DNA from 3 places in the Vibrio panuliri genome. Region 2 is predicted to be linked to each of the others. Evidence: predicted binding sites of a transcription regulator. Region 2 holds the regulator's gene; each other region holds the start of a gene.
The links. The regulator PurR, encoded in region 2, represses purine synthesis genes. The targets are predictions, from matches to a motif close to TNANGNAAACGTTTNCNTNA.

Region 1: the regulator PurR is predicted to act here: its motif matches at 6,050-6,069, upstream of GZK95_RS06170 (NupC/NupG family nucleoside CNT transporter).
Region 3: the regulator PurR is predicted to act here: its motif matches at 8,726-8,745, upstream of GZK95_RS06660 (phosphoribosylaminoimidazolesuccinocarboxamide synthase).

Annotation. Positions count from the first base shown of each region.
Region 1 is NZ_AP019654.1:1,350,284-1,361,350, reverse strand. It holds gene GZK95_RS06190 (ABC transporter substrate-binding protein) at 1-718, opposite strand, end outside; gene GZK95_RS06185 (sigma-54-dependent transcriptional regulator) at 715-2,079, opposite strand; gene GZK95_RS06180 (sensor histidine kinase) at 2,042-3,784, opposite strand; gene GZK95_RS06175 (DUF2301 domain-containing membrane protein) at 4,036-4,584, shown strand; gene GZK95_RS06170 (NupC/NupG family nucleoside CNT transporter) at 4,646-5,854, opposite strand; gene GZK95_RS06165 (glucosaminidase domain-containing protein) at 6,305-7,216, shown strand; gene fdhF (formate dehydrogenase subunit alpha) at 7,298-11,067, opposite strand, start outside.
Region 2 is NZ_AP019654.1:1,044,538-1,055,604, reverse strand. It holds gene mukB (chromosome partition protein MukB) at 1-150, opposite strand, end outside; gene mukE (chromosome partition protein MukE) at 147-881, opposite strand; gene mukF (chromosome partition protein MukF) at 862-2,199, opposite strand; gene cmoM (tRNA uridine 5-oxyacetic acid(34) methyltransferase CmoM) at 2,202-2,993, opposite strand; gene elyC (envelope biogenesis factor ElyC) at 3,383-4,186, shown strand; gene torR (two-component system response regulator TorR) at 4,261-4,971, opposite strand; gene torD (molecular chaperone TorD) at 5,211-5,864, shown strand; gene purR (HTH-type transcriptional repressor PurR) at 6,066-7,070, shown strand; cyclic di-GMP riboswitch class I at 7,221-7,318, shown strand; gene GZK95_RS04795 (TfoX/Sxy family DNA transformation protein) at 7,430-8,020, shown strand; gene GZK95_RS04790 (TVP38/TMEM64 family protein) at 8,161-8,850, shown strand; gene GZK95_RS04785 (DUF7577 domain-containing protein) at 8,863-9,168, shown strand; gene GZK95_RS04780 (alpha/beta fold hydrolase) at 9,165-9,962, opposite strand; gene glgA (glycogen synthase GlgA) at 10,138-11,067, opposite strand, start outside.
Region 3 is NZ_AP019654.1:1,453,080-1,464,146, forward strand. It holds gene GZK95_RS06610 (hypothetical protein) at 1-334, shown strand, start outside; partial or broken gene GZK95_RS06615 (IS110 family transposase) at 742-939, opposite strand; gene GZK95_RS06620 (hypothetical protein) at 1,046-1,633, shown strand; partial or broken gene GZK95_RS06625 (IS110 family transposase) at 1,867-2,058, opposite strand; gene GZK95_RS06630 (hypothetical protein) at 2,273-3,370, shown strand; gene GZK95_RS06640 (histidine phosphatase family protein) at 4,302-4,904, shown strand; gene GZK95_RS06645 (LysE family translocator) at 5,256-5,894, shown strand; gene GZK95_RS06650 (GNAT family N-acetyltransferase) at 5,950-6,369, shown strand; gene GZK95_RS06655 (LysR family transcriptional regulator) at 6,493-7,416, opposite strand; gene GZK95_RS06660 (phosphoribosylaminoimidazolesuccinocarboxamide synthase) at 7,542-8,645, opposite strand; gene GZK95_RS06665 (hypothetical protein) at 8,927-9,316, opposite strand; gene GZK95_RS06670 (glycerophosphodiester phosphodiesterase family protein) at 9,576-10,283, opposite strand; gene GZK95_RS06675 (TAXI family TRAP transporter solute-binding subunit) at 10,812-11,067, shown strand, end outside.

The sequences.
Region 1 (11,067 bases), 310 kb from region 2:
TCCAATGACCACTCACCAACACATCTGGTGGGTCGGCAAGTAGCGCTTTGATGTAAAGGCGGTAATCGGTCTCTCCCAGCAAGCTGTAAAACTCATCTTTAACCTGATATTGCACATGATGCCGCTGCAAACTGTTCATCATTGTCTGCCATATCTGATGACCATACTCATAGTCAGGACCAATATAGGAGATGGTCTGCCATTCCATCTCTGCTTTGACATCACGTAGATATCTAGCTCCCGCATCACTTGATTGCGATGCGTCATTGTTTAAATGAAAATACCAAGGGTGTCGTTGATCTTCGGTGAGCCTAGCGGTGCTATGCCCTGCACCAAGAAATAAGATTTGATGTTGCTTTGCCAGTTGTGACACTTCCAAAGCGATATTGGAATTCACTACACCACATAACACGTCGACACCACGATGAATAAAGCTGGTCGCGATTTCTCGTGAACGGAACTGCTTACCCATGGTATCTGCGACATAAACACGTAGCTTGGGCGCGTCCTTCTCTCTATGTACTTCTTCTAGCGCCATTTCCAATGCCACGACAGCATCATTGCCCCATAACGCTGATGGCCCTGTTAGCGGATAAAGACAGCCAACTTCAAGATCAGCCTCTTGTTTTGTGGCGCCGAGAACCACTTCGGCTTGTAATATGGGACTGAGCAGCAGCGTAAAAATGAGTACGGAAAAACGCACTAACAACATTCTCATACTTCAATACCGAGTTTCTGCAAACGCCTTTTTAACGCATGACGGGATATATTGAGTAATTTGGCTGCATTGCCTTTGTGTCCGCCACTTTCAGCAAGTGCCGTCAAAATCGCGGCTTTTTCTTCACCTGCCAATCGAGAAGATATCACTTCTAAAGGCTCACTATTTGCGCCATAGAATCCTGACGACGAAGACGCCGTTTGCAGGGTATTAAACTCACTCGGCAACTTATCGCACTCTATTTCCGTTCCGCTGTATAACACAGATAGCCGTTCAACTAAGTTTTTGAGCTCTCGAATGTTACCCGGCCAACGGTACGCACTAAGGCAAGCGATACTCGCGGTTGAAAAACGAATCTGTGCGCCATCAACCGCAAACTGATGGGCGAAGTGATCAAGTAATAACGGAATATCTTGCGCTCGTTGCGACAATGATGGGAGCATCAGTGGCATCACATTGAGGCGATAGTATAGATCGGCGCGAAAACGCCCTTCTTCTACCGCGCTAGCCAGATTACAGTTGGTCGCCGCAATCACTCGGACATTGGCTTGCTTCTCTGTTGTCGAACCAACAGCACGATAACGCTGACTCTCGAGAAACGAGAGGAGCTTAGCTTGCAGAGCGAGAGGAAGCTCTCCTACCTCGTCAAGAAACAACGTTCCGCCATTCGCGACATCGATCAGTCCCGCACGAGATTTGCTTGCTCCGGTAAATGCGCCCTTTTCAACGCCAAACAGCTCAGACTCAAGCAAACTTTCTGGAAGCGCTGCGCAATTGAGCTCGATAAATGCTCTATCGGCCAAAGCACTTTGGCGGTGAATCTCCGCCGCAACCGCCGTTTTACCCGTACCGGATTCACCCAAAAGAAGAATGGTACGAGCTTGGCTTTTCGCGACTAACGCGAGCTCACTGACGAGCTTTTCCATCATTGGCGTTTGACCAATTAAACCTTGGTGATTGACCGCAGAGTTTTGGAAATATTGGCCAAGTTGGTTTTTGAGTAGCGTAATATCAAATGGCTTGGTAATAAAATCCTTCGCGCCTTGCTTAACCGCTTCTACCGCGATTTTTATATCACCGTGGGCTGACATCATTAACACTGCACTATCTGGGAGCATAGTGTTTAAACGTTGTAATGGCTGTAAATCTTCGCCATCCGGTAGTCTGAGATCAAGCAAGACCGCGTTCGGACGAGAGAGTTGAGCCTTACATAACCCTTCTTCCGCACTGTGTGCCACTTCAATATCAAAGTCATTGCAGCGCAAGGCAATTTGCAATGAACGCGTCAATGCAACTTCATCATCAATAATCAAAAGCGTTGGTTTACTTTTTACCGTCGCATTCATCGCAGTTTGATTCACAGACTGACTCCCTATCAAATCTCAACACGGCTTGAGTGCCCTTTAAGGGCTGACTATAAAATTCCAGTTTGGCCTGATTCATTTCTGCCAAACGCTGCGATACAGACAAACCTAAGCCGGTTCCTGTCGTTTTGGTGGTGTAAAATGGTTGATTGATGCTGGCTATCTGTTGCTCTGTCATTCCACAACCTTGATCGCTTACCATCAATGAAACCGTCGACTCGGTCTCTATCACGCTAAGTTGGATGCTACTTTCTGCCTTGGATGCTTCTAATCCATTGATCAGTAGATTCATTAAGATCTGCTGCAATTGGTTTTCATCCGCAAAGACTGATATGTCTGTCTCGACGCTATCATCAAGCACCAATATCACCCCCCGTTCTTGAGCCATCGGTGTCACCAAAGCGCTCATTCGCCGGATTAGTGCCTTTAACGCAACTCGCTGTGTTTGCGGATCCGGTGGGCGCGCGTATTCCAGCAAATTTGAAATCAATTGATTGATGCGCTCAATCTCACCCACCATCAAACTTTGCAGTTCTTGCTCTTCAGCTTTTTGATGCGACAAGGTCTGCACACACACTTTAATTGTCGCCAGTGGATTGCGAATCTCATGAGCAATGCCTGTCGCAAACTCTCCCCAAACGGCTTTGCGTTCCGCCTCTCCTCTAGCCAACATTAATGAATCTAAATGGGAAGTCATACGATTAAACGCCCCTGCTAAGAGCGAAATTTCATCGTGACCAGACACTGGTATTCGGGCAACCGAGTGACCCGCCGAAACAGCATTTGCCGCATCAATTAGGGGGAATACCCGCCGCCTAACTCGCTTGACCAGAAAGTAGAAAAACGTGGTGACCAGCGACAATACCAAGCCCGCCATAAGTAAAACCAAAATCCGCTCGTGTTCTCGATCTAATAACGGCTCATGGCCTGCATTGTTGACGAGTTGCCAATCCCCCGTTAAAGGCTCACGCTCATAACCTTGGTGGCTCATTGCTACGGACCGGCCCAAAGCGTCAAAACAATCGCTTGGCTCTTGTTCTCCAACGCAAAGCAGCGTCTCGTCAAAGCCCCCTGCGGAGAGATATTGCGTTAAGCTCGCCAATCGTAACTGAAATGCTAGATAGCCAACTAACTGCTGGCGCTGTCCTGCTAGGTAAACAGGAGTCGCCAGCAAATACCAAGCGGACTTACCACGTATTGCTGGTTGCGGGCCAATGAGCATCACCTCGCCAAAAGACGTTTTCGGTAAAGATGTCACTGAGAACTGCCCTACTCCCCAGTATGGATAGCCGCTCGCACTTTGACCCGCTAACGCATTAACTAACTGCCAATTTTGATCAAAAAACAGCGCACCATAAATTTCAGCGCGGTCGATATCGAAATGGATCAAGCTAAGTGTTTGGGCAAACTGGCTCGAAGGTAGGGTTGGATTAAATAAACCAGCGATGGCCGGAAGTTCGGATATCGCGGACAAGGCATGGGTATGCTGACGGGTGAAATGGTGGATGCTGTTTTTAACCTGCACTAGGTTCTGCTGCACACGCTCCTTTGCCATATCCGAGACCAATCCAGCGGTCATTCGATCATAAACCACAATGGTTATCAGCAAAGGCAAACTCGCCACTAGCAACGAAAGCACAAAAAAACGGCGAACAAGGCTGTTTTTCCAAAACTTGATCGTTTGTCTACTCGTGTAAGCCATAATGCAATCCAGCAAGGTAAGCCAATATGTCGCCTTATTCGCGGCAATAGAACCACACACTTATTCGTTTAACTTACTTTGTTTACTTATCGTGTGGGACGTGGTTTACCTTATCAAATTATCAACAACTAGTTAACACGACTAACGTCGAACAGCAATTCAAAGAGATGATCGTTTTATTGTGTTAAATCATGGGGTAAATTGATTGCATCCCATATTAGCCGTACCGTTTTCTTAAGGTGGTAGACAACATGGCCAATCCAGAATACCAAGAAAAGCTCGATAGTTTAGACAAACTGAGCGTCTGCTTATATCGCACCGGCATCTCACTGTTTGCAATAGCACTGCTATTTTTAGCATTGAGTTTGAGCTCGCTGTTTAACCTCACTCATACACTTTCGCTTTCGTTACTTATCACTGGCATCGCTGCGGCAATGTGTGCGGCCAACTTACATGTCTACAACAAATGGGTTCGTACCATTATTGTCTGGTCCGCTTGGATTGGTATTTTGCTCATACTCAGTGACCCGCAACAAGGCCGTGTATGGTTATCTCTGGGCTTTTTGTTTATCACTCTATCCGGTCTTGCGCTCAAAGAGTCGTTCTGCTTTAAAGTACTTGGTTTAAAAGTCGTGCCGATTTTGTTGGCAAGCTCGATTGGGCTTTTGTACTTCACTCAAACGATTTACGCGTCCATCTTGCTGGCACTCACCGGCCTCATCGTCGGCTATCTATCTTTCAAAAAATGGCAGATGCCACTCCATTTTGATATTGGAATAAAAGCCAACTACGAAATCTAGAGAGCAAAAAGCCCACTGTTCGAAGTGGGCTTACGCTAATTTCTGCAATGTTGCCTGAAACTTATAGCGCGATAAACAAACCAGCTAAAGCGGCACTCATCATATTGGCTAAGGTTGCTGCGGTCACTGCACGCACACCCAATTTAGCCACTTCGTGACGACGCTCTGGAGCCATAGCACCAATTGAGCCAAGTTGAATCGCAATTGAACCGATGTTAGCAAATCCGCATAGCGCAAAAGTAATGATCACTTGGCTATGAGCAGAAAGAGTTTCTTTAACATTAACGAAATCCAAGAAAGCGACAAACTCGTTGAGAACCGTCTTCTGACCAATCAAAGCCGCCGCAGAAAACACCTCATTCATTGGTACGCCAGCAAATAGTGCCAATGGCGCAAATAGGTAACCCAAAATGGTTTGCAAGGTTAGGTTATCAATACCGACTAGCTCACCAGCGGCTTCAAAACCGGCATTGACCATGGCAATCACACTGACAAAAGCGATCAACATCGTACCCACGGCCACCGCCACACGAACGCCATTCATTGCGCCAGAAGCCAAAGCATCAATAACGTTGCTGTCGGTACTCTTTTCTAACTCAATCTCCCCTTGCGCAGCGGAAGTCTCACGCTCTGGGACCATGATTTTTGCCATAAGCAAACCACCCGGCGCCGCCATAAAACTTGCCGCGATCAAGTATTTCAACTCCACGCCCAGTGCCGCATAGCCGCCAAGTACAGAGCCCGCTACCGATGCCATCCCCCCGACAATAACGGCAAACAGTTCTGAACGTGTCATGTTGGCTAAGAATGGACGCACCACTAAAGACGCTTCGCTCATCGATAAGAAAATGTTACTGGTTGCCGCCAATGATTCAACTTTGGAAGTACCCAGCGCACGCGCGATACCACCACCTATCACAAGGATAAGTTTTTGCATGATGCCCAAGTAGTAAAGCAGAGAAATGATCGCCGAAAGGAAGATAATCAAAGGAAGAACACGAATGGCGAAAATAAAGCTGCCGGTTGCCAATTCACCAAACACAAAGCCAATTCCTTGATCAGCAAATGCAAGTAAACCCGAAACACCGTGACTAATTGAACCGAGTAGTGATTGACCCAAAGGGAAATAGAGAACCAACGCGGCAAAACTCGCTTGTAGCGCGAATGCACCTAAAACGGTACGCCAGTTGATGCTTTTACGACTATCTGAAAGTGCATAGGCGCACGCCAAGATGGCGAAGATGCCTGCCAAGCTATAGATGATTTGCATTAATGTTACCCTGCTATGTATCTGTGCTAAATATCTAAAATTAAGGCGAACCAAAAATCAGACGCGCACAGGTGCAGGCAACATCGCAAAATGTTGTCTTGCCCGTTCGCAGATTGTTGGCCCGTAAACGCTCACAGTTACGCTGGGCCCAGTTCCTTGGGGCAAGTTTCCATTTTGCAGCCGATTGAAAGCCGACTAGGTAAACGTTTACGTACCTAGTCGAGCGCGGAGTATAGTGACTCGGTTTACATGTGACAATGATCACTTTTGTTAAATTTGACTGTTTTTATCCGTTTAATCAAAAAAGCATCAATTACGCTGAAAGTGATGAAAACTTAAAGCGCTAATTTGATCGATGTTTTACGCAATCAATCGATTATTGCTAATGTATAATCAAACGAGATTGATCAATCATTCAACACCGAGTTGGCTCTCACATGGAGAAACAGAATGTCATCATTACGACTTTCTCACCTTGCTACCATCAGCGCACTGGCGCTGTTTTCTTTTACAACCCACGCGAATGACGCTCTGCCATCCTCACCGGATCACATTACACAACCTTATCCCGTTGAACAGATCACCGAGTTGCATTCTGCTAAACAACTTGTCGCCCGATTCGAGCAAGACAATTATGACCTTCAACAGGTTGCCAAAAACCTCCAGCTACCCAGCTACTATGTTGAAAACTTGCCAACTGACCTTAACGCATTGCCAGTAGAGCAGAAAACGACCGGGTTTATTCGCTTACTGCTGCCAACTGTCACAGCGGTAAACAAGCAAATTTTAGCGGTGAGAACTTCGCTCAAGAAATTAGCCCAAAAGCCACAGTCAGACTGGACGCCACAAGAGCAGGCATGGGTTGCGCAGTTAATGGAATCTTACGCTGTAAAATCCAATGATATTGACGAACTGCTGCTGCATGTAGACATCATTCCAGTTGGAATGGTACTTGCGCAAGGCATTGATGAAAGTGGTTGGGGCACCAGCCATTTTGCCATCGAGGGCAATAGCTTATACGGTGAACATCTCCCTGCACACGGGGGCAAGTACCTGACAACGCCGGGTGGGCATGTAAAAGTGGCGGCATTTGATAACTTGTATGCGGGAACCGCAAGTTATATGCATAACCTTAACACCACTGGCGCTTACAAAGAGTTATGGCACCTGCGCAAACAACTGCGCGAGCAAAATAACCTTAACGGTCACCAGTTGGTTGCCGCACTCGCGCACTATTCCACTCGAGGTGAAGCGTATGTAGAGAACCTACGCGCCCTGATTAAGCATCATCAACTTGATAGCTTTGATCATGTTGTGCTGGAGGGTAATCGCAGCGAGCGCATTCGATTTACTCACAAGTGAGAATACCGCGAGCGGTTCGATAAGTAAGTAAAAGGGGCGCAAAACGCGCCCCTTACATTTAGGTATGTTGACCAAAGCACGTTAAGCCATCGCAGGCTCTTGCACTTCCACTCGTACCGCTGCCACTTTGAACTCAGGGATCTTAGCGTGCGGATCGGTTTCGGTCGTCGTCAGTCGGTTAACTGGTGACTCAACAAAGTGGAAAGGAATGAAAATCACCCCTTTTTGAATCCGCTTAGTCACAAAGGCATCTATCTCAATCGAACCTCGTCGGGTTGAAACTTTCAATCGTTGCCCATTACTGATACCTAGCGCCTCGGCATCTTGCACGCTGACCATCGCTCTTGGCCCGGCCAGATTATCTAACCCTTTGGTCTTGCGCGTCATCGTGCCTGTATGGAATTGCTCCAAAATACGCCCCGTTGTTAACACCAAAGGATATTCGTCATCTGGCAATTCGGCAGCATAACGGAACGGCACCCCAACCATCTGGCCTTTGCCCCGCGTAAACTGCGTTTGGTGCATAATACGGGTACCATGAGGGTTGTTTTTATTGCTTGGCCACTGGACACCATTCGGGGTGATATTTTCCCAAAGTAGACCTGCATACTGCGGTGTAACACGCGCAATCTCACTGGTGATATCGGCAACATGTTGATAGTGCCAATCTCCGCCCATTGCATTGGCGATCTGTTGTACAATCCACCAATCTTCTTTTGCCTCTCCTGGCGCTTTTAACGCTGCATTAACCCGTTGAACACGACGTTCAGTATTGGTGAAATGACCAGACTTCTCTGCAAATGAATAAGCCGGTAGCACCACATCCGCATACTGGGCAGTTTCCGTTAAGAAGATATCTTGTACCACAAGGAAATCTAACGCTTCCAACCCTTCAATCACGTGAGCTTGGTTTGGATCGCTCAAGACTGGGTTTTCACCCATCACATACAACCCACGTACCTCGCGATGGCAAGCCGCATGAATGATCTCTGTTAATGTTAGCCCCGGCTCTGATGGTAAATCAGGCGCGTCCCATTCAATTGCAAACTTTTGACGCACCATAGGGTTATACACTTTTTGATAACCTGGGTAGCTATTAGGCAGCGCACCCATATCACACGCCCCCTGCACATTGGATTGTCCGCGTAACGGGTTAATACCACCGCCTTCAATGCCTATGTTGCCGCACAGTAACTGCAAATTGGCAATCGAACGAACATTATCATGGCCTGTCGTGTGCTGGGTGATCCCCATCGAATAGTAAACCGCGGTACGTTTAGCCGTACCTATTGTGCGTGCCATGGCAAAAATATCGTCGGCACTCACGCCGGTAACTAGCTCGACTTTGTCTAACGCGTAAGCTGGCGACATCACCTCTTGTAGGAAGGTATCAAAGCCATCAACACGTTCTTCGATATACTCTTGATCATACCAACCGTTTTTGATGATCTGTTGCATCACCCCATTGAGTAACATTACATCTGTACCAGGACGATGAGCCAAGTACAGCTCAGCATGGTCAACCATATCAACGCGTTTTGGATCCGCCACGATTAGGCGCGCACCATGATGGCGAATTGCCTGTTTAATATGTGATGCAATAATCGGATGCGCAGAGGTGGTGTCTGAACCAATGATAAAAATCACATCCGAATGCTGAATGCTTGGGATGTCATTGGTCATCGCACCGCTGCCCAACGAAGCTTCAAGTCCGGTAACGGTCGATGCGTGACACAAACGCGCACAATGGTCGACGTTATTCGTCCCTAACTCACGGCGTATAAATTTTTGGAACGCGTAGTTGTCTTCATTGGTCGTTTTTGCTGAAGAGAAACCTGCCAGAGAATTACTGCCAAAGTCTCGCTTAATGGCAGTAAACTTCTTCGCAATTAAGTCTATTGCTTCTTGCCAACTGGCTGGCTGTAGCAAACCGTCTTTACGGATAAGTGGTGTGGTTAAACGCGCTTTATCACCGATAAAGTCAAAACCAAAGCGACCTTTAACACACAGCATACCTTGGTTGACGGGCGAATTCGCACCGGTGACATATTGAATACGGTTATTGGCTTCGTCTACGTGCATGGTCAACTTACAACCAACGCCACAATAGGTGCAAATGGTATCTACGGCTTTTAGTTGCTCCACCCGACCTTGCGAACGGTCACGTTTGTCGACCATCGCGCCAGTAGGACAGGCCTGCACACAGGCACCACATTGCACGCAATTGGAGTCACCCATCAACAATTTGCCATCGCAACTCTTACCAAAATGAGGCCGGTCATCTGGGCGAAGCGCTGGGCGTCCGTTGTGGTCATGAACGAAGTTTAAAATGCCGTGCACCGCTTGCTCACTGCATGCCTGAATACACTGACCACAACTGATACAGCGGTTAGCATCAAATTCAATAAACTCAGAGCTGCGATCAACGCTAAACTTGTGGCGCGGATCTTTTGCACGCAAGTTGAGCCAATCATGATGAGATTGGACATTGAGGGTGTAGTCAAAGTGCTGCTCAGCATTATATTCCGTTGAGTAATCACGCAGATCGCAACTGGTGTTAGCTTGACAGCCGCACTCCAAGCAACGAGCCGCTTCTTTTATCGCTTCTTCATTATCAAAGCCAAGCTCCACCTCAGCGAAGCTCTGCTCGCGCTGCGCTGGCGTTAACTCCGGCATGATGCTACGCGCCACTTTCTCAAAGTTTTCAAAATGAATTGGATCAACCTGTTTGAGCGCGGTTTCCTTGCGTGAGTTAAACGCAGGTTTTGGCATATCCGCCATATCACCTTCAAGAAATAGGTCGATGGCTTTCGCAGCAACGCGTCCATCCCCTACGGCTTCTACCGCCGTGGCTGGGCCGCGTCGAAAATCACCAATACTAAATATATTGCCCGTGCCCGTATGCATCGTGCGCGGATCAGATTCTGAGGTGTTCCAGCGGGTTAATGGCAAGGCTGGCGAATCGTTGTCTAAGAAACTTAAGTCTGGCTTTTGAGACACCGCAGCGATGACCGTGTCAAACTCTTGAGTGAAAAACTCTCCCGTCGCTTTCGGACTGCGACGGCCAGATGCATCAGGCGCACCCAATGCCATGCGCTCCAATCGTACGGATTGAACGCGCCCATTTTGATCGGCAATATTTTCGACCGGATTGGTCAAAAATAGAAACTTAACGCCCTCATGCTCGGCTTCAACGATTTCATAATCTTCTGCCGGCATTTCTTCGCGAGTGCGTCGATAGATTATAGTGGTATCCGCCCCAGCTCGTCTCGCAGTACGCGCACAGTCAATCGCCGTGTTACCACCGCCAATTACAGCGACTTTGTCACCTGTCGTGTAGGTACGCTCAGTGACATAATCTTTTAGGTAGTCAACCCCAAGGTAGCAGCCCGCCAAATCACTACCTGTGTAGTTCATTTCTACCGCCAGTGAGGCACCAACGGCGAGACAGACTGCATCATATTGCTCGCTAAGTTGCGACAAGGTAAAATCTTGCCCGAGCTTCTGCCCCGTTTTTACTTGCATTCCATTGCGACACATTAACTCGATTTCTTTATCGAGAATCGCTTTAGGCAGACGATATTCCGGAATGCCATATCGCAACCAGCCACCCGCTTTGGGCATTGCCTCAAATACAGTGACATCATAACCTTCGTTTGAGAGATAGTACCCAGCCGTCAGTCCACCTGGTCCACTACCAACAATCGCAATCGCGCGATCTTTACTCGGTTTTTTCTCTGGCACATAGGCTTCCTGTGCCGCCAGATCCGCATCCGCAGCATGGCGTTTAAGTTGGCGAATCGCTATCGAGTCATCCACCAATGAACGGCGACATTCACTCTCACAAAATG
Region 2 (11,067 bases):
TGCTGTGATAAACGCCGCCATGGTGGTCGACTTACCCGCACCGTTACCACCAGATAGTGTGGTGACGAGACCATCGATATCAAATGTACGAGCAAAGAAGCCGTTCCAGTTGATCATGGTCAGCGATTGATATTTACCGCGTTGAATCATGCTTCGCCCTCTGTTTCTTCGTGTGCGACTACGTCAAGTTCCGTGTCTTGTTGCTCATCATCGGTCAACAAGCTGCCTTGGCTTGGCTCTTGGGTATGCACAACCGCTTCACCATCACGGATCAAACGCAGTTGCGCTTCACGCATGTCATCGCCAACACGAACATCGGCACCAAAACGAAATACCGCTTCGCTGATGCGGAACTTACCGGTCTCACCGATATTGATGATCATGCCAAGGCGACGCAAACGGCGTAGCGAGGTACGAACTTTTTCAAATAGTTTTTCTTTATCCAGATCTGACCCCGTAGCACGGTTAGTCACCAACTTCATCAGCTTGGTTTCATCGGTCAGTTGAATCAATTCTTCATACAGTTCTTGATTGGTAAAAATACCTTCGTGAGCCAAACGCTCAGGGCTAAGGTATAGGAAACACAATACCTTACCCACCAGCATATCAAGCTCAGATAGCACGCTACGGCTAATCAGCGACGTTGAGCGCGGGCGCAGATAGAAAAAGCCTTCCGGCGCTTTTACCAGTTCAGTGTTGTAACGCTGATAAAACAGCGCTAACTCAGTTTCAAAATCCGCCAGCAGTGCGTGGTTGTCCAAATCTTCACTTGATACGTGACGACCTGCTCGTAACATGCTATCAAGCGCAGGAAAGAGCGGATTTGAGATTGCTTTTGCCAGATTCTCTGACATGTATTCGTTAGTATCTGTCGATGACATTTGCTTGTACCTTTGCACCAAATTCGTTAATCGCTTGCCAGTCTGGCTGAACAGCTTGGTAATCCGACTCGGAGTAGCCAAGTCTTACCGCTTGATCAACGACAATTCGCGCTAAATCAAAGTGATGAGTTCGTGGGTGGGCAGACAAGTAGTCGCGTAGTACCACACCAAGGTCGATAGGCATGCCCTGCTCTTTATGAGCTTTAAGCATCTCACCGATCCTTTCGGATAGCTCATCATTGACTTGTTGATATTCTTCGTATTCCACTTCCATCGGCACTTGACCGGTAACCTCATCGTCACGCAGCACTAGGGCTTCGTCACGCAAGTCGATCAAACGCTCTGCATCGGCATAAGTTAAGTACCAAGGCATGTCGAAATAGTCTTTGAGTGATTGACGCAGACGAGTGCTAAAGGCACGGTTTTTGTCCATATCGATTGCGGTACGGATAAACTTGTGCACGTGGCGGTCGTAACCGATCCACAAGTCGATCGCCTGTTGACCCCAACTGGTAATGCGGTCCAGTTTCATCTGTAGGCCAAACAGCGTCTCTTCAATAAACTCAAGCTCATCATCGCCATAGACAATTTCTTGGATGTCGAGGATCTGCGTTTGCAACTCATCACCAGCCGCTTGCAAGGTGTCTTGCAATTCACGCAGTGTTGTTGATGTTTCAGAGAGCAGCGCTTCACAGTTATTGATCGCTTCGCGCCAATCTTTGTTCAACAGTTCAGCAATTTGCAGTTTGACCGATTGTTGCTGCTCATCCATCACGCGTTGGTTAAGGTCGATTTGATCGAAAATCTCACCCACCGAGTATTTCAACACGCCATAAACGTTCTTTTTCCAGTGACCCGCAGTACCGCCTTTTTGCGCCGCTTCTATCGCTTTCGCCATTTCATCGGCCACCATCGACAATTGAATCGAAAGCTTAAGTTTCGAGAACTCGCGGTGACGTACGTAGTAATCGGTAATCCCAATTGCTAACGGTGACAAACGGTAAATGCTTGCGCCATCGGTGATTTCGCTGGTAAAGCGGCTGATAAGGCGCTGCTTGACCATTTCATTGATGGCGTTGTTGGCACGGAACGCCGACGCCTCACCGGTCTCTTCAAATAATCGAGTGACGATAGTAAACGCATCATGGAGTTCACCTTCACCCAATTCTTCATCAAACCTTTCATTGCTTAACACTGCAATGGCGATTAGAAAAGCCAATCTTTCGCTGGTTAGGTTCAATGAGAAATCGTGCTGCTTTACCCAACCTACCAGTTCATCGATAGGTTGGTCGGCAACATTGAGAGTCATCTCACTCATTGTTATTCCTGTTTATCTTTCTTTTGTGCCCATACATGTATGTATCGGCCTAATGAGAGGTACGGCTCTTGTCGACATAGTTTCTCTTCAAGTGCCAGCACATCTTCAAATTGGTAATCGCCCATGTTCATTCGGTTGCCAATGTAGTCACTGAAACAACGAATGCCTGACTTACCACAAATGTTAAAACCTGCCTCTTCAATCCACTGATACACGTCTTGTGGCACTAGGCCTTTTTGTGGTTGAAGCTTAAAGCGCTTGCGATGCGGCATACCTTCTAACACATGTGGAAGGTTGCCACAAACAACATTCTTGTACACCAAGCCGTGATGGTTATAGAACATCACCGAGGCAATGCCTCCCGGCTTAACTTGCTCTAGCACCGTTTCAAGCGCAGATTTAGGGTCAACGAGCCACTCCATCACGGCGTGAAACATGACTAAATCGACAGGCGCTGGCATGTGCTGCGCAATGTCTTGCACTGGAGAATGAATCAAACGATAGTTCTCAAGCAAGCCATTGGCCTCAATGTCTTGCTTAGCTAGCTGAAGCATTTCAGAGGATAAGTCACATAGCGCTACTTGGTGTCCGAGTTTAGCTATTTTTTGTGACATTTGTGCCAGACCACCGCCCGCATCCAGTATGTTCAGGCGTTGTTGGTCACTTTGGAGCATGGACAAAGCTTGTGCAAGATCTTGCCAAACAATTACTTGGCGAATCTCACCTTTGTCCGAACCGTAAATATTTTTTGCAAATTTGTGGGCAATATCGTCGAAATTGCGGTCTTCAGTCACAGCGGCTTGGGTTATCATGTTAAAGGTCTGCTGACCTTTTGTGGAAAATTCTGTTCGAACAAAAAAGCGTTTTAGTCGCGACGAGAGGTTTGTAGCCTAGTCACTCTGAGCCCAAATAGCTCTCTTTCAGAGTCAAACTCTGTAATCGGGGGCGCCGAGTTCGAACCCTTCGGGCATTGTCTGTTGCACTTCCTATTACGTTGCTGGCTTACTAAGTAAAAACTACCCGCTCAGCGGTTATCGTGTATAAAAAAGCGACAAACGAATGCAAAAATCATTTCAAAAGGCCATTAGCCCCTTGGTACTGCTATTCTGTCACAAGAAAGGCAGATATAAATAGGGATTATCTTAATTTATAATCAACTGGTGTTTTTTCGGACTATTTAATCATGTTTGAGCTGAAAAAAATCGTTTCTTCCTTGCTCATGCCTTTGCCAGCGATGCTGATCATCGGATTTTTGGGCTTAATGTTAATTATGTTTACTCGCAAGCAGAAAACAGGCTGCTTTGTGGTGTTGTTTTCCTTTGTGGGCATCTTCCTGATCTCTTTCCAACCTGTCGCTTCTCGCTTATTGATGCCGCTAGAACGCCAATATACCGCCTTTTTACCTGTCGATAAGTCGATTGACTATGTCATGGTACTGGGTAGCGGTCATGTGGTGGATGACCAAATTCCCCCAACCTCTGAACTAAGCCGCACCGCTTTGATGCGTTTATCTGAAGGCATTCGCATTATGCGCATCTATCCGGGTTCAAAGCTCATACTCTCCGGCTATTCAGGCGGCACTGAGGTGAGCAATGCACGTATGATGGCAAAAGTGGCTCTCGCTCTTGGGGTGTCAAAATCCGATATTATTCTGCTTGAGACAGCAAAAGACACATGGGAAGAAGCTCGACAAGCCGCAGCCTTTGTACAACGGAAAGAGTTGATACTAGTCACGTCTGCAAGCCATATGGGCCGGGCGCTCAATGAGTTCCACTCTGCTGGATTAAACCCTTATCCTGCGCCGACCAACTACTTAGCACAAACCGAAATCCATCAGTTTTGGAGTAAGTACACGCCTAAAGCGATTTACTTAGAGCAGACCGAGCGATACTGGCACGAAACTCTTGGACGCATTTGGCAGACGCTACGCAACTGGGCATCGGATTATGAAGAGACCGCAATCGAAGCCTCACAGAGTAAAGTGTAGCGGGATGTAGGTAATCTTTGCCGCAAAAAAAAAACCGAAGCTGAGCTTCGGTTTTTTTACACTTATACAGTCAATTAATCACCAGCAAACATGTAGCCTTCACCATGAACCGTCACAAAGATTTGTGGGTTCTTTGGATCAAACTCCATCTTAGCGCGCATGCGACGAATCAGTACATCGATGGTACGGTCGTTAGGTGCATCTACGCGGTGGCTGATCATATTGAGAATGCGTTCGCGGCTTAATACTTGGTTAGGGTAAGAAGACAGCGCCACAAGTAGTTCGTACTCAGCTTTAGTTAGCTTAACCGGTTCGCCGTTACGGCTTAAAGCACGGCGTTGAATGTCAAACATCCACTCGCCAAAGCGAACAATGTTTGCGTCGTTCTTTTGATCAACAACGCTACCTGCATTACGAGCAGCAGAAATGCGCCACAACAGGTTCTTCACGCGCACTAGCAGTTCGCGAAGTTCAAACGGTTTGGTTACGTAATCATCTGCGCCCATTTCGAGACCGACGATTTTATCAATGCTATCCGTGCGTCCTGTTACCAGGATAATTCCAATGTCCGATTGACTACGCAGTTCGCGCGTTAGCATCAGACCATCTTCACCAGGAAGATTGATGTCTAACATAACTAAGTCGATCGAATGATTTTGTAGTGTGTCGCGCATCTGCTCGCCGCTCTCAGCTTCGCTGACCGTGTAACCTTCATTTTGAAAGTAGCCAACTAGCTTGCTGCGAGTGACCGCGTCGTCTTCTACTACTAATACGTGATAGCTCATCTAAACCACTTAATTTACATTGGGAATTAATTTCAACAGTATTCTATTCATAAACCGTAACATTTCTAGTATTTGTTATATTAAAATCAAGAAAGATGATTTTTTATTGATTCAAGACAAACCTAGCCCACCTGTTAACAATATTCCATTTTCTATCCCATTTTTTCACAATACACGTTATCGCTATTCATGTTTGTTCGCTAAAATATTAATAGTACTGAAACTTGGAGCATTGTTAGATGCAAGAATTAAAAGCGTTTAATGAAAAACGTGCAGAGATTTACTGGTGGTTTTCGAGTCTGTTCGCAAGAGAACTGACTGAAACAGAGCTTGCACAATATCAAAGCCCTGAAATCCGCGGCTTTCTTGCTGGTCTAGGTGAAAACCCAACCCTAAAACCTGCGGTTGACCGATTGGTGGACGCGCTCAATAGACAAATGGATCGCGAAGATGGTCAACTAGAGCTTGCAGCGGATTTTTGTGACTTGTTCTTAAAATCAGACAAAGAGTCTGCACTACCGTACGCCTCTATGTATGTGGGTACGACAGGCCTATTGCATGATGAACCCGCAAACCAAATGCAAGATCTACTGACTCAGCATGGTGTGGCGGTAAATCAGGACTTAAATGAGCCTGCTGACCATATCGCAATTGAACTTGATCTGTTGGGCAATATGATTATTCGCTCAAATGAGTTGGAGCAAGAGCGCCACCTCAATGATGCGTTGATCGAGCAAGAAGCGTTTATTCGTCAGCACATTCTAAATTGGGTGCCAAAGTTCACAGCGAAAAGTCAAACACTCGACGCTTTTGGTTTTTACTCTTCTGTGGCCTCACTGCTGGTGGCATTCCTTGAATTGGATTGCGCCTATTTAGTGGGTGAAGAGGAATAACACCCCTTCTCATAAAATGAGAGCGGGTTTTTCGTTTGCTACTGGCGGCGATGCGGTCTAAAATCGAAGCCGCAAACGATAAAAAGACCAAACAAGTACAAACCGCTGTAAAAAAGCGGTTTTTGTATTTCTATTACTTTCTGCCAGTTTTATTCAAAAATGTGAATAGCCATGTGGCAGCTATAGAAAGGATCATACCTTATGGCCACTATTAAAGATGTTGCTCGCCTTGCCGGCGTATCAACCACGACAGTCTCACACGTTATTAACAAAACGCGTTTTGTTGCGGAAGCAACTCAAGAGCGCGTGATGGAAGCCGTCACTGAACTAAACTACGCGCCAAGCGCTGTTGCGCGTAGCTTAAAGTGCAACAGTACCCGCACAATTGGTATGTTGGTGACGCAATCAACTAACCTATTCTTTTCTGAAGTCATCGATGGTGTAGAAAGCTACTGCTACCGCCAAGGTTACACACTTATCCTATGTAATACCGGTGGTATCTACGAAAAGCAACGCGATTACATTCGCATGCTCGCTGAAAAACGCGTCGATGGTATTTTGGTGATGTGTTCTGACCTAACAGAAGAACTGAGTGAAATGCTGGACCGCCACAAAGACATTCCAAAAGTAGTTATGGATTGGGGTCCGGAGAGTTCTCAAGCGGATAAGATCATCGATAACTCGGAAGAAGGTGGCTATCTTGCTACCAAATACCTAATCGATCATGGTCACAAAGACATCGCTTGTCTAAGCGGTCACTTTGAAAAAGCAGCCTGTCAGGAACGAATTCAAGGCTTCAAGCGCGCGATGAATGAAGCGAACTTGGCAGTAAATGAAGATTGGATCTTAGAAGGTAACTTCGAGTGTGATACTGCTGTGCTAGCGGCAGATAAAATCGCAGCGATGGATAAACGCCCAACAGCAATTTTCTGTTTCAATGACACCATGGCCCTTGGTCTAATGAGTCGTCTGCAACAGAAAGGTATCCGTATTCCTGAAGATATGTCTGTGATTGGTTATGACAATATCGAGCTTGCTGAGTACTTCTCGCCACCACTGACAACGGTTCACCAACCTAAACGTCGTGTTGGTAAAAATGCCTTCGAAATCTTACTTGAACGCATTAAAGACAAAGAGCATGACAAACGCGTATTTGAAATGCATCCAGAAATCGTTGAACGCTCTACGGTAACCAAATTACCTTAACTCAATGATTATTATAACAATAGCCGATGTGAGATTAGTCGGCTATTGTGACTCCTACCCAACTTAATTCTTGCATTAAGATCACAATTCTTTCATAGTATGGTGATACTTTGAAACAGAAGTATTTAATCTTTAGCAAGGCAAATTAAGTCACGCACAGGGCAAACCATTCTGAAAAGATGGGACGCAAAGCTTCCGGCCTAAACTTTTATGCACAGCATAAGACGTATGGTAGCGGGGTTGCCGATGGTAGAAATGCGCGCGTTAACGGATTATTCTCCTATTTCCTGCATAACTGCTAATCTTTCGGACCTGATTTGGTGGCGTATTGACATACACATACACCGAGAAAGTACTGAATGGACAAACCAATTCTTAAAGACTCGATGAGGCTCTTTGAGCCGCTAGGTCGTATTAAATCTCGCTCTATGTTTGGTGGGTTTGGGATTTTTGCAGACGAAACTATGTTTGCGTTAGTTGTAAATAATAAGCTTCATATTCGAGCAGACAGCATTCTCGCCAAGCAGTTTAAACAACAAGGATTCGAGCCGTACGTGTACCACAAACGTGGGTTTCCTGTTGTCACTAAATACTTCGCTCTGAGTGAAGATTTGTACAGTAATAGCACCAAAACGCTTGAGATTGCACGTGAAGCACACGCACAAGCTCAAGTTGAGAAATCAGCGCAAGCTGAAACAAAACCAACTCGCATTAAAGATTTACCGAACCTTCGCTTAGCGACTGAGCGAATGCTGAAGAAAGCCGGTATCGATAATGTTGAGCAATTGCAGCAAGCGGGCTCTGTAGAGGCTTATAAAGCGATTCGCGAAACTCACTCTAGTGATGTTAGCCTAGAGCTGTTGTGGTCTCTTGAAGGCGCAATTAAAGGGACACACTGGTCAGTGGTACCCCAAGAGCGCAGAGATGAGCTACTCTCTCGACTTCAATAAACACTAGCCAGCGAATTTCGCTGGCTTTTTTTATGAAAGTTTTTCTTCACTTTAAGGTTCTTATCTACCAACAGAGACAAGATTCCCCCAACAGCTAAACTAAGAATAAGCGGACGCAAAAAAGGGAAAGGAGAGCGAAGATGAACAAAAAATTATTGATAGGGATAGCACTGATCGCCCTAATCGCGGTGTTAATTTCACAATTTGGTGATCAACTCACGTTGGAAAATGCGAAAGCTCAGCAAGCGGCTCTTGGTGAGTTTATTGCGCAGAATTTCGTACTTGCCGCCATCATCTACTTCTCCGCTTATGTCGCGATAACCGCCTTTTCGATTCCCGGAGCAGCCGTCGTCACGCTACTTGGTGCCGCCCTGTTTGGTTTTTGGACCAGTTTACTACTGGTATCATTTGCTAGCACGCTGGGCGCAACACTCGCCTTCCTCAGCAGCCGCTTCTTACTGCGTGATTGGGTACAAAGCAAATTTGGCGACAAACTCTCTGCGATCAATCAAGGCGTAGAAAAAGATGGGGCATTCTATCTCTTCTCCTTACGCTTAATTCCGGTCTTTCCGTTCTTTTTGATTAACCTACTGATGGGGCTAACTCCTATCACGACGGCACGTTTTTATCTGGTTAGCCAATTAGGTATGTTGCCGGGCACTGCCGTTTATCTCAATGCTGGTACTCAACTAGCTCAAATCGACAGCTTGTCGGGCATTGTATCCCCATCTGTTTTGGTCTCTTTTGCCCTACTCGGCTTATTCCCAATTATTGCCAAATGGGTAATGGCTAAACTTCGACGCCAGCCAGAATCTCACAGCCAAGTATAATCGAGGTTATTGATGAAAATATTCAGTGCCGTGAATCCACCTCAAGCTCACATTGTGTGTGAGCTTTTACGCTCCCACAACATACAATGCGAAGTGCGAGGAGAAGGCATTTTTGGATTGCAAGGTGAAGTGCCGTTTGGAGAAGCGAGCGCCCCTCATGTTTGGTTACTCGACCTAGCTAAAAAAGAGATAGCGATTGAACTGATTGAGCAGTTTGAACAACCACACTCACAACAGGCTTGGCGCTGCACTGAGTGTGGGGAGCTTAATGAAGGACAATTTGCACTGTGTTGGCAATGTGGCGTCGCGATCCATTAGCGGATCTGTTGCTGAATAAAGCGGATCGAATGCTGATTAAACTCTTCGGGTTTTTCGATATTACACACATGACCACAATCCGCTATCTCTAGTAACTGACTTTGGTGCTGTAGAGCAACGATCTCTTTCACTGGCTTGATAAACATGTAGTCCTGATCGCCCATCAAATACAAAGTCGGGATCGGCAACTCTTTTTGATTAAAATAACGCATTAGCGGGTTCACATCAGATGCCAATATAAACCATCTTTTGAACTCTTGCTGACAGAGCTTTTTCGCCTCACGGATAAAGAGATGCCGCGACTGCTTTTGCGCTCGTTGTGGCATAACTATGTACGCAAACAAGCTGTACAACCACATGTAAGGCACAATATGTTTAAAGATATTGCCCACTTTAACCAAGAATTGTGAACGCGTATTAAGACGTGTGACAGCCCCACCAAGCACCATCGATTTCACGCGGTCGGTCGCCAGTTCTGCTAGGTTATGCACGATAATCGTACCGAGAGACAAGCCGACAAAATGGGCAGATTGTATTTTGAGGTGGTCAAGCACTTGCAGGATATCCAGTGTTACTGCTTTAAACGTGTAACGACTGGTCATGATCTCTTTTAGTAACTGGTTTGACTTACCGTGGCCTCGTAAATCAATCAGCACTAGGTTGAAATGTTGCTTGTACGCTTTGATCTGCTTAAACCAAATAGATGAACTCCCGCCCGCACCATGGATAAAGACTACCCATTCATTACTTGTTGGATGCAGATAGGTTTTATGAAACAGCAAGGCATTACTCATTTATGCGAATAGTTATAATTGATAGTGCTAAGAGGGCAGAAGCCTACCATAAGTTATGTGAAGCTCCATTGAGCTTATATCATTTTATATGAAGTTGAGACGAGAAAAGTGTAAAAAAAGACATCAAATGATGTCTTTTATCAGAGTTCTGTTAACTTTATTGCCGCGGCTTAGGTTAGGAAAGTGCGCTGCGATACAGAGCCAAATACTCGTCTGCTGCTCGCTTCCAACAAAACTGTTTTTGCATCGCAAAGAGCTGTACTTTTGTCATCTCATCACGTTGCTGTAGATAAAACAGTAAAGCGCGTTGCATCACGCTCAGCAGTTCAATCGGCTCTGGATGGATAAACGCAAATCCAGTCGCATTGTCCGGATCGGAATCGTAATCCACCACGCTGTCTTTTAATCCCCCCACCGCACGCACTATTGGTAAGGTACCATAAGCCATACTGTAGATTTGGTTTAAGCCACACGGCTCAAACTCTGACGGCATCAAGAAGAAATCCGAACCGGCTTCGACTAAGTGGGCAAGCTCGTTGCTGTATGCTTCAACGAAAGCGAACTTGTCACTGTGATGCGCCGCGATCTCCGCCAGCTGCGTTGCCAAGATCGGATCCCCCGTCCCAACAATCACCAGCTGAGCGTCAAGCTTAAGAAAACGCTCGAGGATTGGCAGCAAATAGTGCACACCTTTCTGATTGGTCAAACGGCAAACCATACCAAACACGGCAGCCTCGCTCTCAGGCAGCTTAACACGCTTTTGTAACTCACGTTTACACGCCAGTTTCCCTGCCTGCATGCTACTGAGCTCTGCGTGATACTGGGTCGGTATAAAGCCATCAGTTGCTGGGTTCCAATCACTGTAATCGCACCCATTAAGAATGCCGACTAAGTCATGCTCTCTGGCACGAAACTCTTTTGCCATACCATGGCTACCCAACTCGGTTTTGAGTTCATCCGCATAGGTAGGACTCACGGCATTGATCTTGTCAGCAGTCATCACGCCCGCTTTGAGCATCGTGATATGGGTTGGACTTACCGCTGCATCGGGGGCGTAGTGCCCTTGCATCTCTGCGAGGTTCGGTAACTCTTCGTAACTAAACAC
Region 3 (11,067 bases), 410 kb from region 2:
TACACCTAAGTACATCTCTAAGGGAGATGAAATATGGTTGCCGGTAGATGCTGTTATCATCCATATATTTAAAGAATTAGGTATGGATAAGCCAAGCTTCTCAAAAATTAATAAATTAATTAAGCAATACTATAAGGGTAATGATCTAGAAGTTTGGGATGACCTATGGTTTTGGGGCTTCATAACTCAAAAAGGAACAGGTGATACAAGACAGACGGAATGGAATGAGAATAAGTATTGGTCATTAACTCATTCCGACAAAAAGCCTCTGATTATTAGCGATATTAGAGAAAAGTCACATGAGTTCATAAGCTTGTTAGGTAAACAAATATAACACATGTGAGCCTTCTGCCTGTCAATAGGGAATAACATCCTGTTGGCTGCGCGAGCAGCCAATGCTCCTCGAACAACAAAGTTATCTACTTCGCTTTGTCATTTCGGTCATTAAGCATTGCTTACGACAAACACATATAGAAGGTCTCTTATTGCGATCTCGCCGCTGCCAACCATTATTGGTTGGGTCAGACTAGGCGTCTCCCTAGCATCTATCGGTTAACCCCTGCAGGCACTATTCTAATAAATGGTTAAACGGTTGTTTTCCAGTTATCTTTAGGCTCAGCCGAGGTGTAAGCAACTTTGCTGTTCGTTGTTATGGGCGAGCACCAATGAAGCGGCTAATCAAAGCAAGCTGGCTTGGATTAAATCACATCGCTGGCCTTACTGAGCTATTTCGCTCTAGCGTAATGTTCTTGCCCAATAATGCGCATCACCACACGTTTCGACACCTATCCGAATAGATAGAATAATTGCTATTGTAGTCAGCAGTTTAGAGCGAGTGACTGATTTATGAAGTAAAACTTTGCCGTGCTGGTCAACAGCATGATTGCTGAAGTGGTTTTTAGCTAAATCAATCCCGCAAAAATAAGAGTAATCAGACATGGTGCCTCCGGTGCAAATGTGTACCACTTAAGTGTGGCAGTTCCTCGGGAGGGGGAATCCATGTCATTCGTTAGGCAAAATATCAGAGTCAGGAGGAATGATTAAAATGAGTATAGTAGAAAGTACGCACGGACAGTACTCAAATGGGCTTAAAGAATTGAATGAGTCGTTAGAAGAAACTTTTAGCGTAGGACTTAACCTAGCACTAGCTAATTTTATGGCTCAACATCCGGTTATTGTTAAATCTTTAGATAAAGATAAGCAACTTTCAACTGTAAAAAGACATTGCCAATCGATAATCGACAAAGCAGCTAAAGAAACTTGGAGTGAAGCTTATCGAGATCACAATATTTGGCTTATGACGTTTAGCTCTAGTTCACTTGACCTAAATGAGTTCAAACCTAACTATTACGAGACAAGTACTGAGTATTTACCCAATATTTTCCAACCTTTGGTTGAACTATCTTCATGTGAATTAGAAGAATATTTGAATGAACGCATACTAACAGGCTTTGACATCAACGAAAAATTTAAAATTTTACCCAAACATATTCTCATGTCTGCTAGAACCAAAACGGCATTGATTGAAGTAAATCGAACATTTATTAAACTTCATAAAGCTCTAAGAGAAAAAGCTCTGAATGACATTAAACTGGAGCAAAGAGAAGCGAGGGAAATGTGGGATTTAGCCTAACACATATGAGCCTTCTGCCTGTCAATAGGGAATAACATCCTGTTGGCTGTGCGAGCAGCCAATGCTCTTCGAACAACAAAGTTAACTACTTCGTTTTGTCATTTCGGTCATTAAGCATTGCTTATGACAAACACATATTGAGGCTCTCTTATTGCGGTCTCGCCGTTGCCAACCATTATTGGTTGGGTCAGACTAAGCGTCCCCCCAAATTTATGGATACCCCAATAACATCAATACATGTATTCGACACCAATGACGATGTTATCTTGGTAAGGCGTAATTAATTCAAGTAGCGCATCGTGATCGGCATCAATCTTCTTGTGCAGGACTTTACTATCAAGTGAAACGAGAATATAGACGTAAAGTAAGCGAGCATGCAGATCAATACCACAGTAATAGTTATGCTGGTTGTTATAGAATCTCATTGAGTCTTCTCCGTTTTGGTTTCGTTGCCTTCCAGCTTAGTCGAGAGGCTAAGTTGGAGGAGAAGGCTCAATGAGTATCAAGGCAATCAAGCGTGACGCTTTACACTTGGTGGTTTTGGTGTGAAGTTCGGTGTGCTTTGTTGGTTCAGTGTGGCGCACCTTATTGCGTGCGTTATGCATTTTCTTCAATTTGTCTCTCAGAGAGGTGTTTAGAGTGGCACAAGGTATAATTTCAGATAATTGGTCTCTTCAAGATATATCTAGCTTGTTTGTGGATGGTATGGAGAACGCATTTGCGGATGAAATTGCTATAACAAATGGTGAACATAGCTATAAAGCAGTTAGTTATCCATCAATTCAAACGGAAGCTTTGTTCGATTTTTTAACCGACTTAGTTTTAAGAGATGAGATCTTGGTTGAGGCTAAATTTGAACATGCATGGGTAAAAACAAGCAGCCCGATATTAGCTGCCAAAAACTTAGGTGTAGTTCGGAGTTATCCTTTTTTAGAAGAGCCTCATAAATTAGTTGAACCACGAAACCGAATAATTGAACATATGAGCTCAACGGAGTCTTTGAAGTTAGCTCACAAAGAAAATGTATTGAGCTGGCAAGAAACAAAAAGCCCCCAGCATCCACTTCTATCAGCAACAATGTGGGGTGGCGCCGGAATGTGTGCTCGAAGTTTTGTTTATGAAAAAAGTTATACTCCGCATCCTCTACGCAAGAGGTTCTTTGTTAATTCAGGTTTTATGTTACCTGCGGGTGATGCTTTACATCAACTTACCTCGTTTTTAAACGATGAACAGATGAAGGTATCAAAAAAGGTGTATGGAACAGATTCACTGTATTCATTATTTGTTAATATGCCGGCTATTCCTATTCGCGTTATTCAGGAATCTTCCTCGCCTAGTCAGCTTATTGGGGTCGCGCTCCAAATGAGACAAGATTTTGAAAAATTGAGAGAGTGGTTAAAGTTATTTCAAAATGCGTTGTCTGAAGACAATCTGAAGGAAGTTGTTAACTATCGAAAACAATTAGATTCTGTTTCAGAGTATGTTAATTCAAAAATAGGGCTAGGTTCTGCAAACAAACCAGTAACTATGGAAACGGGTGTGGGAATTTTCAAAATGGTTACACAAGCTAATCCAGTAAATACTCTTAAAAATCAATTCGGCGTCAGAGCCACGTTGAATAATTTGATTTTTGGCTCTAACGGTAAGCAAGAAATCAAGAAGTTTATTAATATGTTTGAGCAGAGAGGAACTGCTGTTGGTTACGATATAGAGCAGCACTTCACAAAAAATGCATAACAAACGCTTTAAGACGGAATTGCAACGCGTTGCATTTTTAACTTGCGTTAATTTTAGTGATTTAGATGGTATGCGGAAACATCATATTGCGTTGCTCACCACTTAAGCGGGCGTTATGTTTCAGGGTAGCTCTATGAAATATAAAGCCCTCGCGAGTGTGCTTGCGAAGGCTTAAATTGGTGCGGGTAAGAGGATTCGAACCTCAGCAGGTTATTGGGAGGGGGATCGTTCTATTCTAAAGTCGCTCTGTTTCACTTGGGTAACCCGCAACACTGCACCGCACCATGAAAACATTTCGCTCATACTCATAACTGATACTCCCATACCCGTAACTAACAATAAGTAAACAGATGCAAGGTATACCGACAAGGACAAAACACCGCGACCGAAGTCAATACTAGGGCCCTTTACTTCCAACTCTGAATGTACAGTTTACAAAAAACTAAACATTGAAAAGACCGGCGGAGATTATCAAAGTAATTGCCTATGTGCAAGAAACATAACACATATGATCCTTCTGCCTGTCAATAGGCAATAACGCTCTTCGTTCAACAAAGTTCTCTACTTCGATTTGTTATTTCGGGTACAAGCATTGCTTACGATAAACACATATAGAAGGTCTCTTATTGCGGTCTCTCCGCTGCCAACCATTATTGATTGGGCCAGAAATGCATTTATCGGTTAACCTCATCAGGCGCTATTCAAAGCAACAGGGCTTGGGCTAACTTACATCGCTGGCTTTATCGAGCTATTTCGTTCTAGCGTAATGTTCTTGCCTAAGAATGTGCACCTCTTAAGGGTGGCAGTGCCTCGGGAGGGGAATCCATGCCATTCGTTATGCTATGAGTCAAAACTGACTCAAATTCTATTTTTTGCAATAACAGACCATTTCTTATAGTTTGCTAGTCATTGTTGTACTTAGGACTAACAAATGACTAAGAAGATATACGTTATAAGACATGGTGAGACGGTGTTTCACTCAGAGCGAAAATTGCAAGGGCATTGCAATTCGCCGCTTACGAACAAAGGAGAGGCGCAAGCGCGTTCTGTTGGGGCTGAGTTAAAGAAGCATTTGTCTGGGCAGAATTATCAAGTGTATTGCAGCTCGCTTGGCCGAGCCGTACAGACTGCAAATATTATCTGTGAGGCAATTAGTTTTCCCCAATTAGATTTGTTGCAGGATGATCGCTTAAAGGAGTTTTCGCTGGGTGCTTGGGAGCAACAGACCATTTCAGATTTGGTTGAAAATAATCCTAACTTGCTCGATCAAAGAGATTGGTATCTACGAGCACCAGATTGTGAGTCCTATGAGTCTGTTCGAAACAGACTACTCTCATGGCTTTCTGAGTTGCCGGATGAGCAAGATGTTGTAGTCGTGAGCCATGGCCTTACAGGAATCGTTTTGAGAGGGATTTTACAAAATTACTCTTATCAAGATGTTTGGCTTCAAGATCTACCGCAAGATGCGTTTTTCATCGTTGAAAATGATGTTGCGAAAAGAGTGAACTGTAAGCTGATTGAGGCAGTAGCATAACATATATGAGCCTTCTGCCTGTCAATCGGCAATAACACCCTGTTGGCTGCGCGAGCAGCCAATGCTCTTCGAACTACGAAGCTTCTATTTCGCTCAGTAAAGACGCACACCATAACTGGGCGAGTTATATCTCCAACTTCAACTTGGTCTTTCCTGTGCGGGCGGAAATCTTGCTTTTGTTGTAGGCAATAGTCGCAAAGCCAAGTGGGTGGTATGCAGCATGTTGATTATTTTAAGGCGGTGCGACAAAATTGACCAACGATATAGTGGGGCTGAAGTGAGTTAGAAAGAGTTCAGTCTAATAAGTTGCTAGGGCTAAAAATGCTCACATAGGATATGGAGCCATATTAAATGGAGTTAATTTTCTCAGAATATTTCACCGAGTTGATCGCTGTAATATCAATCACGATATTGACTATAATCACGCCCGGACCGGATTTCATCATTGTTGCTAGAAACAGCCTTGCGTACTCTCGTCGCTCGGGGGTGATGACAGCAGCAGGCGTAGCGACAGCTGTTTGGATACATGTTGCCTACACACTGGCTGGCATTGGGCTAATTTTGTCACAATCAATTTTCTTATATTCGTTGATAAAATATCTAGGCGCGGCTTATCTGATCTATCTTGGAGTCTCGTGTGTTAAAGGTGCTGGAAACTCCGTTTCTGTTGAAGCTCAAAAGAGTAGTCAGTCTATTACATCTTTCCGTTCTTACCAGATGGGCTTTTTGAATAACGCATTGAACCCTAAAGCCACCGTGTTTTTTGTCAGTTTGTTCACTCAGTTGGTCAGCACTACAACTCCCCTTAGCGTTCAAATTATTTATGGCGCAATTGTATCAATTTCGTGCTTTGTGTGGTTTTCGTGTGTGGCCATGTTCCTTAATACGCAAGGAATACGACGCTTTTTCTTGAAAATTCAAAAGCATATTGAGCGAGTCATGGGTGGCGTTTTAATTGCTGTTGGGTTAAAAGTAGCGAGTTCATCGTGAAACTAGTCCTAGTAAAGCGTTAACTGTTTCCAGTAAAAATAAAGCAAGGAAGTACATGGAATATAAACTCGATATTGAACCGTCAGATAGCGATATCAATGAAGTTCGCGGTGGCTTAATTCAACATAATACGCCATTTTTACAAGGCATCCCCAAATCTCAGGTTGGCTATTATGCTATCGAAGGTGAGAGTAAAGTTGGTGGTGTCATCGCTGACATTTGGGGGAACTGGCTTCTTATCAAATTCCTCTGGGTTGATGAATCAGTAAGAGGGAAGGCCGTCGGCAGCGAACTGCTTCAGCTGTTAGAGTCTCATGCGGTATCTGAAGGTTGCAAATCAGCCTTGGTTGATACGCTAAGTTTTCAAGCGAAACCTTTCTATGAAAAGCAAGGTTATAAGTGTCAAATGGTTCTGGAAAACTACCCAATGGATTCGTCGTTATCTTTTTTGACTAAATCACTGGTGGAAGAATAAACAGCGAACAAACGAAACCACATCACTTAAACAAGATGAATCGAGCAATGGCGTTTTTGGCTAACTCTATAGGTGCACACAGGGTTTAAGAGAGAACAACAGATATTCGTAGCGCATCTCATCCTAATGATGCTCACTGTTTCCCAATAACTGAGAGTGCAGCCACTGCAAGGCGGGGTCGTTGAGACTTGCCTGATTCCACACCAAACTATATGCCACTTTGCCATACTCAAACGGCAGTGGTTTTTGCAGTAACCCTTTGGCCTGAAAGGCTCTATTTGCCCACATCTTCGAGCAAGTTAGTAAGTAGTTTGACTGATGGCACATTACGGCAGCAGAACCAAAATCCGATACAGATATCGCTACATGGCGCTCCCCATACTGTTGTTTTAAGTTCTGCTCGAAAAACGGCTCAGAGAGATCCTTGTCATGAATACCAATATGTTGGTGAGCGAGATAGGCCTCAACGCTCAATGACTGATTGACTAATGGATGGTTAGGGCTCATCAAACAGATCATTTCATCACTAAAGACCTGTTGCCAAACAAGCTCGTGGTTCTTGGTCGGAGGTTGGCTGATATCGTGCGGTAGCAGCATAAAATCGACCTGACCGCGAATAAGAGCGTCAAAGCTCATCTGCTCTTTTGCATAGACTTTAATTTGGTTTGCCTTCGGCAGTTGCATGCAAATCTCACCGATTTTAGCGGCAAACAGTTCAAAGGTGCTCTCGCGCATTGAAAGAGAGATTGAGCCGGTGAAGGCTTCAGGTTTGAAATCACCTTGATGCAGAATACCATTCATACTGGCGAGTATTTTATGGATCTGGGGGGCGATGCTGAGCGCAAATGGCGTTGGAACAAGTTGTGAACCGTCGCGGTAAAAGAGCTCATCATTGAGTTGTTCGCGTAGCTGACTAATGATTTTACTCACGCTTGATGCTGTGACACACAGAGTATTGGCGGTTTGGGTCACGCTATTGGTGCTGAGCATGACATGCAAAACGGTTAAGTGCTTGAGGCTAATACGAGAGAGAGCAAGAAAATCCATAGCGAACGAGGTTAGGAACGAACAATAGCGGGATATTAACCTTAAAGGCTGAGTTTCACTACACCTAACGCAAAAACGCCCAAATAGGGCGTTTAAGAGAGTGAAGCAAAAAATCGATCGAGTGTTTAATCGATCAGGCCATATTGCGACCCAAGAACATCAATGATTTCTTGTTTAGGGTTAGCGCTCAATACAATTGGACGACCGGTTACTTTCTCAGCAATGGCTGTATAGGTCTTGGAAACGTCCATCAGGGTCTCAAGAGGTAACTCATTATCGCGAGCCAGCGCTTCACGCTCAGGCATTCGATCTTTATTGAGTAAGATATCTGCATCAGGGAAGTGGTTGAGTAGGAACTGGCGGAAATCTTCTTTTGAGTTTTCAACAATCTTGCCTTGTTGATACGCAGTTTTATCCCAGATTCTTGACGAGTCAGGCGTACCCACTTCATCCATGTAGATAAGTTTTTCGTTTCCGGCAGCATCAGTGACATAGCCGAACTCAAACTTCGTATCGACAAACATTTGATCAACCTTGTCGAGCGCTTCGCTAATCACATTGAAGCCTTGTTTCAGCAGTTTTTCGTACTCGGCGATATCGGCAACAGATGAGAAGTTAAATGCGGCGAAGTTATCTTCGATGTTTTTACGCGTAATGTTGACATCATCGGCTTCTGGAACCCCAGGAATACCAGTCAAAATACCTTTAGTTGATGGTGTCATTAACAACTCGGGCAATACTTTGTCTTTTTCCAAGCCTTCAGGCAGTTCAATGCCACAAAACTCGCGCTCGCCCTTGCTGTAAGCACGCCACATTGAACCCGTGATGTATTTACGACAGATCGCTTCGATCTTAATTGGCGTCGCTTTTTGTACGATCCACACTAGTGGGTGAGGGATGTCGAGAATGTGACTATCCGCAAGACCGTTTTGCTTAAACAGTTCAAACCAATGATTTGAAATAGCGTTCAATGCTGCGCCTTTTCCTGGTACACCTTTTAAGCCGCCTTCGCCACGCCAAATGCAGTCGAAAGCAGAGATACGATCACTAATGACCATAATGGCCAGTGGTGCATCTGGAGCAACATCGTAGCCTTTTTCTTTGATTAGGCGTTGGCTGTCTTCTTCAGTTAGCCAATAAACAGAGCGGACTTTACCACTATGAACTGGTTTGTTGGTGCGAATAGGGAGATCGTCGTTAACGGCGAGGACTTGATCAGCGAGACTCATGAGACATTCCTATCGTTTACATGAAATGAGTGAAGCAATTTGACAAGCATCATACCAGAAAAGATTTGCGCTTCCAGATAAAAAGCAAACGTTTGCGTATTTTTTTAACGGAGTCGTTTTTATTCGTCGTCAAATAGCAGAACAACGCTCTGTTCAATGGATGCAAAGCAAAGTGGGTGGTGCTGGGACGATCAAAAAGAAAGCCCCTCACCAGAGTGAGGGGAAAGACAGTGCTGAATTTTGTTGAACTTCAATTTTATACGTACGAGCCACGCGGGTTATTAGTGGAACTGATTGGTTCTGCCTTCAACAAAAAATACTTCGCAGCCATGCGAGAGCGCCAAGTCTTTGAGGAGTGTCTGATTGACGCAATCAATTTGATTTGATGCAACAATCGCACTGGCATTGCCTGACTTGATAGCCTTAATCACAATCTCTAGTTCAGATTGCGAGTGAGACGGTTTTAGTTGAATGATTTTCTGACAACTTACATTGCAAGCTGAAAATTGAGAGTAATCTGGGCGAGGACATTCTGCGGTAAAGAAAATCCATTGTTGCTGCATAGAAAGACCAGCAAGACGATTCATAACATTATCGTCAATATTCATTGGCTGTGTAGGTTGAGCCAAAACATTGTATTTCGAGATAGTTTGAGTATGTGAATGAATCATGGTTACTGTCCTTATATACATGCTGTATGCGTATACAGTAGTTGTTTTACCAAACATGGTCAAGCTATTTGTTTGATAAATAGACGAAGTAATATCATTGATTAGTGATAATTTTGATTTAAATTATTGATAGTTAAAGATATTGTTTAGATATGGTCTTGATCTAAACAATATCTTGAGGGACGGTGGAGTGACGTGTTGGGAGAGTAAATAGTACTGTATAGCCAATTAACTCAAACAGAGCGCCGCTTGAGAAAAGTTAGATAAACCTTTGTGGATAGTCGCTGAAAATCGCATCTAGGTTAGTTAAGTGTTTAATCTGGTTTGGGTTATTGACGGTAAAACACCACACTTGATAACCCGCTTCTTGCAACAACGCGACCTGCTGTTTATTGGTTTTATTAACGTTCAAGTTGCAAGCGATGGCGTTCACTTCTTCCAGTAGCTGCCAGTCTTTTTTGCACAGCTTCTCACTCAATACAGCGATAGGGTAACCAAGTTGGGCTTGATGCACTGCTCTTAGAGTTGGGTGATCAAAGCTGGAGATTAGAATACGTTGCTTAGCGAGTTGAAAATGCTCCAGAAGGGATTTCAGCTCGGCGACAGTCTCAGCGTAGCGGTCGGTATCAATTTTAACTTCAATGTTTAAACCTATCTCTAGTGGCGCGATGAGCGAGAGTAATTGCTTTAAGGTGAGGATAGGCTGGTGGTTGAACTGAGGTGAAAACCAAGCGCCAAAGTCAAATTGCTCAAGCTCTTCTAGGGTGTACTGATCCACTCGACCAAAGCCATTGCTACAACGGTCAATAGTATGGTCGTGGCAAACAACGAGCTGTCGATCTTTAGTGGGTTGAACATCAACTTCAATCCAATCTAGTCCCATCTCTATTGCTGCCTGTACACTGACGAGCGTATTTTCTGGATACAGCCCAGCAACCCCTCGATGCCCTACGATTTTAAGCGCCATTGATATTCCTCTTTTTTGAACCGGCGTATCTCTTATTTTATCGCCAACCTTGTGTAGCAGAAACAATTTAGTCACGGCTATGAACCTATTTGTTCTCATCTCGCGAGAGTTAACGTGAGAAAAAAGGATATTCAACGCTGCCACAAACTTGTGGTTTTGTCTTACTTCCAATCTTCGATAAAACAAAGTCTTAGCGAAATCTAAGCGGTATATATCAGCAATTTCTAAAATGGTAATTTTCACCTCATTCTCGAATGTTGAGAATTGATGAAATTTACTACTAACAAAAAAAACCAGCGCTATGTTAATTTTTTTGACGACATAGGTAGAAAAATTGATGCGTTCTCGTCGGGCATTGAAAATGCGCTGACATATTTATGCAATTTCGATCCTATTTTTAATGTTGTCTTCTCTAAGTAAATATACGCAAAAGAACCAGTCTGTAAGCTTTTATCTCTTTAAGTGCTTTTCTTGCAGATGAATTCACTGTGCATATAGTATCAATGAGAAATTATAAGGAATTGTTAGATGAAAGGATTAGCGCTTGTCTCTGTATGTGCTGTGGTTTTTAGTGGATTCTCTTTTAGTGAGAATGTTAACGCAGCAGATAAATTTGTCACTATAGGTACGGGTGGACAAACCGGTGTGTATTATGTCGCTGGGCAGTCAATTTGCCGCTTCGTCAATCGTGGGGGAGAAGAGCACGGGATTAAGTGTAATGCTCCGGCAAGTGGTGGTGGTGTCGCCAACGTCAATGGTTTGCGCAGCGGCGAATACAATTTTG